DNA from 3 places in the Pseudomonas synxantha genome. Region 2 is predicted to be linked to each of the others. Evidence: predicted binding sites of a transcription regulator. Region 2 holds the regulator's gene; each other region holds the start of a gene.

What was found. The regulator sigma-54, encoded in region 2, starts transcription at its own class of promoters, with help from an activator protein. The targets are predictions, from matches to a motif close to ANTGGCATNNANNTTGCTNT.
Region 1: a site for sigma-54 is predicted at 1,647-1,666, ahead of glnA (glutamate--ammonia ligase). Genes of this name have one in related genera too.
Region 3: a site for sigma-54 is predicted at 1,451-1,470, ahead of glnK (P-II family nitrogen regulator). Genes of this name have one in related genera too.

What each region holds. Positions count from the first base shown of each region.
Region 1 is NZ_LT629786.1:6,557,577-6,561,763, forward strand. Features, by position in the region: gene glnA (glutamate--ammonia ligase) at 141-1,547, opposite strand; gene thiI (tRNA uracil 4-sulfurtransferase ThiI) at 1,881-3,335, shown strand; gene typA (translational GTPase TypA) at 3,475-4,187, shown strand, end outside.
Region 2 is NZ_LT629786.1:4,488,362-4,492,548, forward strand. Features, by position in the region: gene lptA (lipopolysaccharide transport periplasmic protein LptA) at 1-456, shown strand, start outside; gene lptB (LPS export ABC transporter ATP-binding protein) at 456-1,181, shown strand; gene BLU48_RS20825 (RNA polymerase factor sigma-54) at 1,366-2,859, shown strand; gene hpf (ribosome hibernation-promoting factor, HPF/YfiA family) at 2,934-3,239, shown strand; gene ptsN (PTS IIA-like nitrogen regulatory protein PtsN) at 3,250-3,714, shown strand; gene rapZ (RNase adapter RapZ) at 3,717-4,187, shown strand, end outside.
Region 3 is NZ_LT629786.1:5,881,751-5,885,937, reverse strand. Features, by position in the region: gene BLU48_RS27310 (YifB family Mg chelatase-like AAA ATPase) at 1-775, opposite strand, end outside; gene BLU48_RS27305 (accessory factor UbiK family protein) at 993-1,256, opposite strand; gene glnK (P-II family nitrogen regulator) at 1,680-2,018, shown strand; gene BLU48_RS27295 (ammonium transporter) at 2,053-3,390, shown strand; gene BLU48_RS27290 (secondary thiamine-phosphate synthase enzyme YjbQ) at 3,600-4,025, shown strand; gene sutA (transcriptional regulator SutA) at 4,128-4,187, shown strand, end outside.

The DNA.
Region 1 (4,187 bases), 2.1 Mb from region 2:
GATCTCCTTGTGGGAGGGAGCAAGCCCCCTCCCACCTTTTTGATTGGGTTTGCAGATTTGAAGCTGCATAACTCCCAGGCAAAAAAAGACCTCCCGGAGGAGGTCTTTTTCATCACGCCACGTTAAGCAGCGCTACCGGATCAGCAGCTGTAGTACAGCTCGTATTCCAGTGGGTGTACGAAGGTGCGAACCTTGATTTCTTCTTCGCTTTTCAGCTCGATGTAGGCATCGATGAAGTCGTCGCTGAATACGCCGCCCTTGGTCAGGAACGCACGGCCCTTGTCCAGCTCTTCCAGGGCTTCTTTCAGGCTGCCGCACACTTGTGGGATCTCTTTGGCCTCTTCAGGCGGCAGGTCGTACAAGTTCTTGTCGGCGGCATCGCCTGGGTGGATCTTGTTCTGGATGCCGTCCAGGCCGGCCATGACCAGGGCAGCGAAGGCCAGGTATGGGTTGGCCGCTGGGTCCGGGAAACGCGCTTCGATACGGCGAGCGCGAGGGCTGGACACGTAAGGAATACGGATCGAGGCGGAACGGTTGCGGGCCGAGTAGGCCAGCATTACCGGCGCTTCGAAACCTGGCACCAGACGCTTGTAGGAGTTGGTCGACGGGTTGGTGAAGCCGTTCAGGGCCTTACCGTGCTTGATGATGCCGCCGATGAAGTACAGGGCGGTGTCGGACAGGCCGGCATAACCTTCGCCAGCGAAGGTGTTCTTGCCTTCTTTGGCGATGGACAGGTGAACGTGCATACCCGAACCGTTATCGCCGTACAGTGGCTTAGGCATGAAGGTCGCGGTACGGCCGTACGCATCGGCCACGTTATGTACGCAGTACTTCAGGGTTTGTACTTCGTCAGCCTTGGCGACCAGGGTGTTGAACTTCACACCGATTTCGTTTTGGCCGGCAGTGGCCACTTCGTGGTGGTGAACTTCGATGACCAGGCCCATTTCTTCCATGGCGTTGCACATGGAGGTACGGATTTCGTGGTCGTGGTCGAACGGCGGAACTGGGAAGTAGCCACCTTTGATGCCCGGACGGTGGCCCTTGTTGCCGCCTTCGATGTCTTGGTCGGACATCCACGAACCCTGTTCGGAGAAGATCTTGAACATGGAACCGGAGATATCGGACTTGAACTTGACCGAGTCAAAGATGAAGAACTCTGGCTCAGGACCAACGAATACGGTGTCACCGATACCGGTGGACTTCAGGTATTCCTCGGCACGCTTGGCGATCGCACGTGGGTCGCGGTCGTAGCCTTGCATGGTCGAAGGCTCGATCACGTCGCAGACGATGATCAGGGTTGGGTCTTCGGTGAACGGGTCGAGCACGGCAGTGCTGTCGTCCGGCATCAGGATCATGTCGGAAGCTTCGATGCCTTTCCAGCCAGCAATGGAGGAGCCGTCGAACATTTTGCCTTCTTCGAAGAAAGCGTCATCCAGCGCGTCGCGAGCCGGCATGGTCACGTGGTGCTGAGTGCCTTTGGTGTCCGTGAAGCGCAGATCAATCCATTTAACGTCATGATCTTTGATGAGTTGAACCGACTTCGACATGGTGTCCTCCGGGTGGCTTCGGGCTGGGTAGTGGAGTTAGCCCTTAGAATGTGGGTGATGCCGGCGCGGATACTCCGCCATGGCAACCTGCCTCACAAGAGAGCAAATTGCATGCCAGTGCGCCAACATGGCCGTTTTGCCTCAAAATGGCCCCTATAAAGGTGCAATCCGTCAAAACGCAATAAATAGCGCACTGCAATGTAGCGTTTATTTGTGCAAATGACCCGTTTTGGTGCGTTGCACAAGCGGTGCATATTAACTGGTTAAACCTTGAGCGATTTCCGCTATAATCCGCGCCCCCCTTTTTCAGCAGGCCCGGCGCGCGCTGTTTCCATGAAATTAATCGTTAAAGTCTTCCCCGAGATCACCATCAAGAGCCGACCGGTACGGACGCGTTTCATCCGTCAGTTGGCCAAGAACATCCGTGCCGTGCTCCGTGACCTGGACCCGGCTGTGGTGGTGAACGGCGTGTGGGACAATCTCGAGCTGGAAACCCGTATTACCGACGCCAAAGCCTTGAAGGACATGACCGAGCGCCTGAGCTGCATGCCGGGCATCGCGCATTTCCTGCAGGTGGATGAGTACCCGCTGGGTGACTTCGACGACATCACCGACAAGTGCAAGCAGCACTACGGCAGCTCGCTGGAAGGCAAGGTTTTTTCGGTGCGTTGCAAGCGTGCCGGCAAGCACCCGTTCAGCTCCATGGACGTCGAGAAATACGTCGGCAGCAAGCTGCGTCGCGAGTGCGGCGCCGCTGGAATTTCCCTCAAGGCGCCGCAAATTGAAGTGCGCATGGAAATTCGCGACCAACGGTTGTTTGTGATTCACAGCCAGCACGACAGCATCGGCGGCTACCCGTTGGGCGCCCTGGAACAGACCCTGGTATTGATGTCCGGCGGTTTCGATTCCACGGTGGCGGCCTACCAGATCATGCGCCGCGGCCTGATGAGCCACTTCTGCTTCTTCAACCTGGGCGGGCGTGCACATGAATTGGGCGTGATGGAAGTCGCGCACTACATCTGGAAGAAGTACGGCAGCTCCCAGCGTGTGCTATTTGTGAGCGTGCCGTTCGAGGAAGTGCTGGGGGAAATTCTCGGCAAAGTCGATAACAGTCATATGGGCGTGGTATTGAAGCGTATGATGTTGCGCGCTGCCTCGCGAATTGCCGATCAACTGCAGATCGACGCGCTGGTGACCGGCGAAGCGATTTCCCAGGTATCCAGCCAGACGCTGCCGAACCTGTCGATCATCGACTGTGTTACCGAGAAGCTGGTGCTGCGCCCGCTGATCGCCAGCCACAAGCAGGACATCATCGACCTGGCAGAACAGATCGGCACCGCCGATTTTGCCAAGCATATGCCTGAGTACTGCGGGGTCATCTCGGTGAACCCCAAGACCCACGCCAAGCGGCATCGCGTGGAGCATGAAGAGAAAGAATTCGACATGGCGATTCTGGAGCGTGCGCTCGAGAATGCCAAGCTGGTGCCAATCGATCGCGTCATCGACGAGTTGGGCCAGGATGTGCAAATCGAAGAAGTCAGTGAGGCCCTGGCCGGCCAGATCGTCATCGACATCCGTCACCCGGACGCCGCTGAAGACGAGCCGCTGGAAATTACTGGCATCGACGTGCAAACGCTGCCGTTCTACGCACTGAACGCGCGTTTCAAGGAACTGGATAACAGCCGTCAGTACCTGCTGTATTGCGACAAAGGCGTGATGAGTCGCCTGCATGCCCACCATTTGCTCAGTGAGGGGCATGCCAATGTGCGCGTTTATCGACCGAGCTAAGAGCCCGGGGCTGTTTGCCTGTGGCCTGCGTCACCGGCCCCCCGACTCTGCCGTCAAGCTGTAACGGCAAGGCCTGACTCTACTGTTAATCGCTGCCACGACCTGTCAGCACACCGAATCCTCTGATCGAGATACACAAGTGATCGAAAATCTACGTAACATCGCCATCATTGCCCACGTTGACCATGGTAAAACCACCCTGGTAGACAAACTCCTGCGTCAATCCGGCACCCTGGAGCGCAACGAGCTCAACGACGAGCGCGTGATGGACTCCAACGACCAGGAAAAAGAGCGCGGTATTACCATCCTGGCAAAAAACACCGCTATCAACTGGAACGGCTACCACATCAACATCGTGGATACCCCGGGCCACGCCGACTTCGGCGGCGAAGTAGAACGCGTAATGTCGATGGTTGACTCCGTTCTGCTGCTGGTTGACGCTCAAGACGGCCCTATGCCGCAAACCCGTTTCGTGACCAAGAAGGCCTTCGAAGCCGGCCTGCGTCCGATCGTGTGCATCAACAAGGTTGACCGTCCAGGCGCGCGTCCGGACTGGGTTCTGGACCAGATCTTCGACCTGTTCGACAACCTCGGCGCCACCGAAGAACAGCTCGACTTCCAGGTTATCTACGCCTCGGCCCTGAACGGCATTGCTGGTCTTGACCACAACGACATGGCTGAAGACATGACCCCGCTGTACCAGTCGATCGTCGACAACGTACCGCCGCCGAAAGTTGACCGTGAAGGCCCGTTCCAGATGCAAATCTCGGCACTGGACTACAACAGCTTCCTGGGTGTTATCGGCGTTGGCCGTATCGCTCGTGGCAGCGTCAAGCCGAACACCCCGGTTGT
Region 2 (4,187 bases):
AACGATAGCCAGCAACCGATCCACATCTCGGCTGACGATGCGCAGCTGGATGACAAGCAAGGTGTCGCCACCTATACCGGCGGCGTGATCATCACCCAGGGCTCGATGAAGATCACCGGTAATACGGTGACACTGACGCGTACCCAGGCCGGCGATATCGATGTCGTGACCTCAGTGGGCAACCTCGCTTACTTCGAACAGAAGCAGAAGGCAGAAGATCCAGGCCCGATGAAGGGCTACGGCAAGACCATTCAATACCATGCCCAGCAAAATCGCATTGTACTGATCGACCAGGCCAAGGTGCTGAGCGCCGACGGTAACTCGACCGAAGGCGAGAAGATCGTCTACAACACCCAGCCCCAGGTCGCCCAGGCCGGCCGCGCCAATGGCAACAAGGTCACCGCACCTCGTCCGCGTATCGACATGGTTATCCAGCCGAAGAAGAAGGCCGAGTAATGGCGACCCTGAAAGCCCAGCACCTGGCCAAGGCCTATAAAAGCCGCCAGGTGGTACGCGACGTCAGCCTGTCGATCGACAGCGGCCAGATCGTCGGCCTGCTCGGCCCCAACGGTGCCGGCAAGACCACCTGCTTCTATATGATCGTCGGGCTGGTCCAGGCGGACCAGGGCCGCGTATTGATCGACGACCTGGACGTCAGCCACCAGCCAATGCACGGACGTGCCCGCGCCGGTATCGGCTATCTTCCGCAAGAAGCGTCGATCTTCCGCAAACTGTCGGTGGCCGACAACATCATGGCGATCCTGGAGACCCGCAAGGAGCTCGATCGCGATGGTCGCCGCAAAGAGCTGGAAAGCCTGCTGCAGGAATTCCACATCAACCATATTCGCGACAACCTCGGCATGAGCCTGTCCGGTGGCGAGCGTCGTCGCGTGGAAATCGCCCGCGCCCTGGCGACCGCGCCCAAGTTCATCTTGCTGGATGAACCGTTTGCCGGTGTCGACCCGATCTCGGTGGGCGATATCAAGCAGATCATCCACCATCTCAAGGCCAAGGGCATTGGCGTGCTGATCACCGACCATAACGTGCGCGAGACACTCGATATCTGCGAAACGGCTTATATCGTCAACGACGGCCAACTGATTGCCGAAGGCGATGCCGAGACTATCCTGGCCAACGAGCTGGTCAAGGAAGTGTACCTGGGTCACGAGTTCCGCCTGTAGGCACGGTGGTATCGCGGATTTTCCTGGAGCGCGCAGGAGTCAATAGAAACCTTGGCTTTTTTATTGTTACCGCGCTCTAGGCAAAGCCCCCGAGATCAGGCATATAATTTGCTTATGTTTGGCGCTCACGCGCCCTGTCGTGGATGGCGCATTGCGCCGGCGAATAAGGTGTTAAGCCCCTGCCATGAAACCATCGCTAGTCCTGAGAATGGGCCAGCAGCTGACGATGACACCGCAGCTGCAACAGGCCATCCGCCTGCTCCAATTGTCGACCCTGGACCTGCAACAGGAAATCCAGGAGGCCCTGGAGTCCAATCCGATGCTCGAACGCCAGGAAGAAGGCGACGACTTCGACAATGCCGACCCGCTGGCCGATAACATCGAGCAAAAACCCAACCCCGACGTGCAGGAACCCTCCTACCAGGAAACCGCCCCGACGGTGGATAACCTCGAGGACGGCGAATGGAACGAACGCATTCCCAACGAGCTTCCCGTGGATACCGCGTGGGAAGACGTGTACCAGACCAGCGCCAGCAGCCTGCCGAGCAATGACGATGACGAGTGGGACTTCACCACCCGTACCTCTGTCGGCGAGAGCCTGCAGAGTCATTTGTTGTGGCAACTGAACCTGGCACCGATGTCCGACACCGATCGCCTGATCGCGGTCACCCTGATCGACTGCATCAACAACCAGGGCTACCTGGACGAGACCCTCGACGAGATTCTTGAAGCCTTTGACCCGGAGCTGGACATCGAACTGGACGAAATCGAAGCCGTCCTGCATCGCATCCAGCAATTCGAGCCCGCCGGCATTGGCGCCCGCACCCTCAGCGAGTGCCTGCTGCTGCAATTGCGCCAGTTGCCGGCCAAGACGCCTTGGCTGGCCGAAGCCAAGCGCCTGGTGTCGGACTATATCGACCTGCTGGGCAGCCGCGACTACAGCCAGCTGATGCGCCGCATGAAGCTCAAGGAAGATGAATTGCGCCAGGTCATCGAGCTGGTGCAGAGCCTCAACCCGCGCCCGGGCTCGCAAATCGAGTCCAGCGAAGCCGAATACGTCGTCCCCGACGTGATCGTGCGCAAGGACAACGAGCGTTGGCTGGTGGAGCTGAACCAGGAGTCGGTGCCCCGCCTGCGGGTCAACCCGCAATATGCCGGTTTTGTGCGCCGCGCCGATACCAGCGCCGACAACACCTTCATGCGCAACCAGTTGCAGGAAGCGCGCTGGTTCATCAAGAGTCTGCAAAGCCGTAACGAAACCCTGATGAAGGTGGCGACCCAGATCGTCGAGCACCAGCGCGGTTTCCTGGAATACGGCGACGAAGCCATGAAGCCTTTGGTCCTGCACGATATCGCCGAAGCGGTCGGCATGCATGAATCGACGATTTCCCGGGTGACCACGCAGAAATTCATGCATACCCCACGGGGTATTTATGAGCTGAAATACTTTTTCTCCAGCCACGTCAGTACCTCCGAAGGCGGTGAATGCTCGTCCACAGCGATCCGCGCGATCATCAAGAAACTGGTTGCCGCGGAAAATCAGAAAAAGCCGTTGAGTGACAGCAAGATCGCTGGTTTACTGGAGGCACAAGGCATTCAGGTCGCCCGTCGAACCGTCGCCAAGTACCGCGAGTCCCTCGGGATCGCGCCTTCCAGCGAGCGTAAGCGTTTGATGTGACGGGCGGGCCATAGCGTTCCAGTGGCAGGCGTCTTGCCTGCCGCTTTATGCACTGGCAACGAAGGAGAAGCTGTATGCAAGTCAACATCAGTGGACACCATGTAGAAGTCACCCCTCCACTGCGCGACTATGTCGAGCAGAAGCTGAGGAAGCTTGAAGGACATTTCGACAAGATCACCAACGTGCAGGTCATCATGAAGGTTGACAAGCTTCAGCAGAAGATCGAAGCGACCCTCCAGATACCTGGTGGTGAAGTGGTTGCCAATGCCGAGCATGAAGACATGTATGCATCGATTGACTTGCTCACCGACAAGCTCGACCGCCAACTCAAAAAGCATAAGGAAAAGAATCTGAGCCTGCTCCAAGGCACAGGTCGTTAACTCTCCCCCCATGATCCGACTTGAAACCATCCTGACCCCCGGCCGTTCCCTCGTGAACGCGCCGGGCGGCAGCAAGAAAAAAGCCCTCGAACAAATTGCCAACCTGATCCACCGCGAAGTGCCGGGTCTGGAGATGCAAGATGTCTTCGAGGCGTTGATTGCCCGTGAAAAACTCGGCTCCACCGGTTTTGGCAACGGCATCGCCATCCCTCACTGCCGCCTCAAAGGCTGTGATACACCCGTGAGCGCCCTGCTGCACTTGGAAGCTGCGATCGATTTCGACGCCATCGACGGTGCCCCGGTCGACCTGCTGTTCGTATTACTGGTCCCGCAAGCCGCCACCGATGCGCATCTGGAACTGCTAAGGCAGATCGCCAGCATGCTTGATCGCAAGGAAGTACGCGAAAAACTGCGCAGTGCCAAGACCAATCAGGCCCTGTATCAGGTCGTCCTGGATGAACAAAACGGGCAGTAATCATGCGTTTGATCATCGTCAGCGGCCGTTCCGGCTCAGGTAAAAGCACCGCCCTCAACGTCCTTGAGGACAACGGTTTCTATTGCATCGACAATTTGCCCGCCGGCCTGCTGCCGGAGCTGGCGGAACGCGCACTGATCCATACTGAATTGGCGCAACCCCTGGTCGCTGTGTCTATCGATGCCCGCAACCTGCCCAGCCACCTCTCGCGGTTTCCGGAACTGCTGGAAGAAGTGCGCGCCAAGCATATTCATTGCGATGTACTGTACTTGGATGCCGACGAAGAAACGCTTCTCAAACGTTTCTCAGAAACTCGTCGCCGCCACCCGCTCAGCAGCGCCAACCGCTCCCTGGCCGAAGCCATCCAGGACGAGACCAAGTTGCTGGGGCCGATCATTGATCTGGCTGATCTTAAGATCAACACCACCAATCTGAACCTGTATCAGCTGCGCGATGCGATCAAGCTGCGCCTG
Region 3 (4,187 bases), 1.4 Mb from region 2:
TCAGGGGCTGGAGGCTGACCACGGATTGGATCGCTGCCACTTCCAGGGCTTCCTGCTCGCTCAACGGTGGCAGCAAGCCCGGCAGCCGGCTGGCGAGCAGGGTCTTACCGGTGCCCGGGGGGCCACTGAACAACAGGTTATGCGCACCGGCCGCCGCGATCAGCAGCGCACGCTTGGCCGCCAATTGGCCCTGTACCTCACTCAGGTCCGGGTAGGGTTTGTTCAAATACAGCAGGCCGTCGGATGTGTACGGTTCAATCGGCACGTGTCCATTCAGGTGCGCCACCACCTGCAGCAAATGATCCACGGCAATCACTTTCAATCCAGACGCCAGGCACGCTTCCTCGGCATTGGCTCGGGGCACTATCACGGTGCGCCCAGCCTTGCGCGCTGCTAGTGCTGCCGGCAGCACGCCTTTCACCGCCCGCACCTCGCCGGAAAGCGCCAGCTCCCCCAGGCACTCCACCTCATCGAGCATCAACGCCGGCACCTGCACGCTGGCCGCGAGGATCCCCAGCGCAATCGCCAAATCAAAACGCCCGCCGTCCTTGGGCAGGTCGGCGGGCGCGAGGTTGAGGGTGATGCGACGTGCTGGGTATTGCAGCGCCGAATTTAAAATGGCACTGCGCACGCGGTCTTTGCTCTCTTTCACCGCCGTCTCCGGCAAACCCACCAGTGTCAGTGATGGCAGGCCATTAGCCATATGCACCTCGACGGTGACGGCAGGAGCTTCGACGCCGACCTGGGCGCGACTGTGGACGATGGCGAGGGACATGCTCGTTCCTTGAAAGGGAGGGCCGCTTCCTGCGGGTTCTTCAAGGGTAGACGAGGTGTGGAAGAGCGAGGCGGGGGAGGTTTTACAGAACGTATCTATAGTGCGATGCAAAACAAATGTGGGAGGGGGCTTGCCCCCGATGGCGATGCATCAGCCAATATTAATGGTGACTGACACACTGCTATTGAAGGCAAGCCCCCTCCCACATGTACTGCGTTTATTCAGTCGACGTTGGTGTCAGCCGCGCTTCCAGTTCCGCCACTTTCGCCTCCAGGCTCTCCAATCGCGCACGCGTGCGGGCGAGCACCACCATCTGGCTATCGAATTCTTCGCGGCTGACCAGGTCGAGCTTGCTGAAGCCACTTTGCAGCAGGGCCTTGAACTGGCTTTCGATTTCGTTACGGGGCAGCGGGGTGTCGCCGCTGAACAGGCGAGAGGCGTGGCCGCTCAGGGCGTCGAGAAAGTCTTTGGGCGCGAGCATGGGAAGTATTCCGGAAAACAGTTGGCCGGCAGTGTATCACGCAGCGTCTATAGTCTTTTCACGTCCCCGCTGCGCACGCTTTTCGCGCAGTGGGGCGGGCAGTCGCGCACTGTTTTGATGCGCATTGCCGCCGCGCAAACGCCCCGAGGGTGGGCACAAGTGGGCAAAGGACTGTTTTCAGTGGTTTTTACGGAGCTGGCAAGGTTTCTGCTTAGACGATCATGACCCATGCACTGACGCAGTCGCTGTGACGAATGCAGTGCGCCGAGGGATCAGGGGGTAAAGGTTTCGTCACCAGTGGTTCGCTGGCGTCGTGACGGCATATGCCGAGGCGACGATGCGTTACAAAGCCAGGCGCTGCGCTTAGACTTGAGACGGGTTTGTTTTCCTGGGGCAAGTCCACCAATTCGGGAGAGAGTTTTCATGAAGCTAGTCACTGCCATCATCAAGCCGTTCAAGTTGGACGATGTACGCGAGTCGCTGTCCGAGATCGGCGTGCAGGGCATTACCGTTACTGAGGTCAAGGGCTTCGGTCGGCAGAAGGGTCATACCGAGCTGTATCGCGGCGCGGAATACGTGGTCGATTTCCTGCCGAAGGTGAAGATCGATGTCGCCATTGACGACAAGGATCTTGATCGGGTTATCGAGGCGATAACCAAGGCGGCCAACACCGGCAAGATCGGTGACGGCAAGATCTTCGTGGTCAATCTGGAACAGGCTATTCGCATCCGTACCGGCGAAACCGATACCGACGCAATCTAAGCCGCCAAACCCCAACGCCCCAGGAGAAAACAATATGACTCTGCGTAAATTCGCAGGGCTCGGAGCCCTGCTGTCCATCGTAATGCCAGGCCTGGCCATGGCGGCAGATGAAGTGGCTGCTCCAGTCCTCAACTCCGGCGACACTGCCTGGATGCTGACCGCCACGGCACTGGTGCTGTTCATGACTATCCCTGGCCTGGCGCTGTTTTACGGCGGCATGGTCCGCTCCAAGAATATCCTGTCGGTGATGATGCAGTGCTTTGCCATCACTGGCCTGATCAGCATCCTGTGGGTCGTCTACGGCTACAGCATCGCGTTCGATACCACCGGTATGGAACAGGGCGTGGTCAATTTCAATTCCTTCTTCGGCGGCATGGGCAAGGCGTTCCTGGCGGGTGTCACCCCGGCCAGCATTACCGGGCCTGCGGCGCTGTTTCCGGAAGCGGTGTTCATCACCTTCCAGATGACCTTCGCCATCATCACCCCAGCGCTGATCGTCGGTGCTTTCGCCGAGCGTATGAAGTTCTCCGCGATGCTGATCTTCATGGCGATCTGGTTCACCCTGGTCTATGCGCCGATCGCGCACATGGTCTGGAGCGGCAACGGTGGCCTGATGTGGGATTGGGGTGTGCTGGACTTCGCCGGCGGCACCGTCGTACATATCAACGCCGGTGTGGCCGGCTTGGTGGCGTGCATCGTGCTCGGCAAGCGCAAAGGCTTCCCGACCACGCCAATGGCCCCACACAACCTGGGCTATACCCTGGTGGGCGCGGCCATGCTCTGGATCGGTTGGTTCGGCTTCAACGCCGGTTCCGCTGCGGCGGCCAACGGCACTGCGGGCATGGCGATGCTGGTTACCCAGATCGCCACCGCCGCTGCGGCACTGGGCTGGATGTTTGCCGAGTGGATCACCCACGGTAAACCGAGCGCACTGGGGATCGCCTCGGGCGTGGTGGCCGGCCTGGTCGCTGTCACACCAGCCGCTGGCACCGTGGGGCCGATGGGCGCCCTGGTGATCGGCCTGGTCGCCGGCGTGGTGTGCTTCTTCTGCGCTACCAGCCTCAAGCGCAAGCTTGGCTATGACGACTCCCTGGACGCCTTTGGCGTACACGGTATCGGCGGTATCGTCGGTGCGATCCTCACCGGTGTGTTTGCAGCCCCGGCCCTGGGCGGCTTCGGCACCGTGACCGACATTGCTGCCCAAGTCTGGATCCAGTGCAAAGGCGTCGGCTTCACTGTGATCTACACGGCGATCGTGACCTTCGTCATCCTAAAGGTACTGGACATGGTCATGGGGCTGCGTGTCACCGAAGAGGAAGAGGCGGTAGGCCTCGACCTGGCGCAACACAACGAGCGCGGCTACAACTTGTAAGCACATGAAAAAAAGATGCCCGGCTTGCCGGGCATTTTTTTGCCTGGCGTTTGTCTGTGGCTAAAGGTGCGTGGGTTTTTTGTCGACTTTGTGATGGGATCCACGCGGCACTTTCAAGGGTGCAAATGTCTTACAGCTATGAAGGCGTATTCGGCACTTTGTTTTTTCCCAGAGCGCGCTAGAATGCGCGCCGATGGGCGGAGAACTGTATGTGGCAACAGACCCTGATTACCCTGCGGGCCAAGCCCCGGGGCTTTCATCTAGTAACGGACGAGTTGCTTGCCGGCTTGCCTGAATTAAAGGCGTGTCGTGTGGGCCTGTTGCATCTGTGGCTGCAGCACACCTCGGCCTCGTTGACTGTTAACGAGAATGCCGACCCGGCGGTTCGCCGTGACTTCGAGCGGTTTTTCAACCTGCTGGTGCCACAAGGTGGCGCAGGGTTTGAACACAACGACGAAGGTCCGGATGATCTGCCGGCGCACTTCAAGGCCAGTCTGCTGGGCTGCCAGCTGAGTTTGCCGGTCAAGGCCGGCCGCTTGGCGATAGGGACCTGGCAAGGTGTTTATCTGGGCGAGCACCGTGATCATGGCGGTGCTCGTAAAGTCCTCGCCACCTTGCAGGGTGAAGAGGCATAAGCCACTGGTTATCCGGTGGATGTTGATTTTTTTCCGGCGACCTCGACAGAGGGTGAAGCTGGGCTATAACTAATCTGCTTTTCGCAAGTCATGAGGTAGAACATGAGCGACGATGATCTGGAACAAGACGACCTCGAAGTAGGTGATGAAGATGAAACCGAA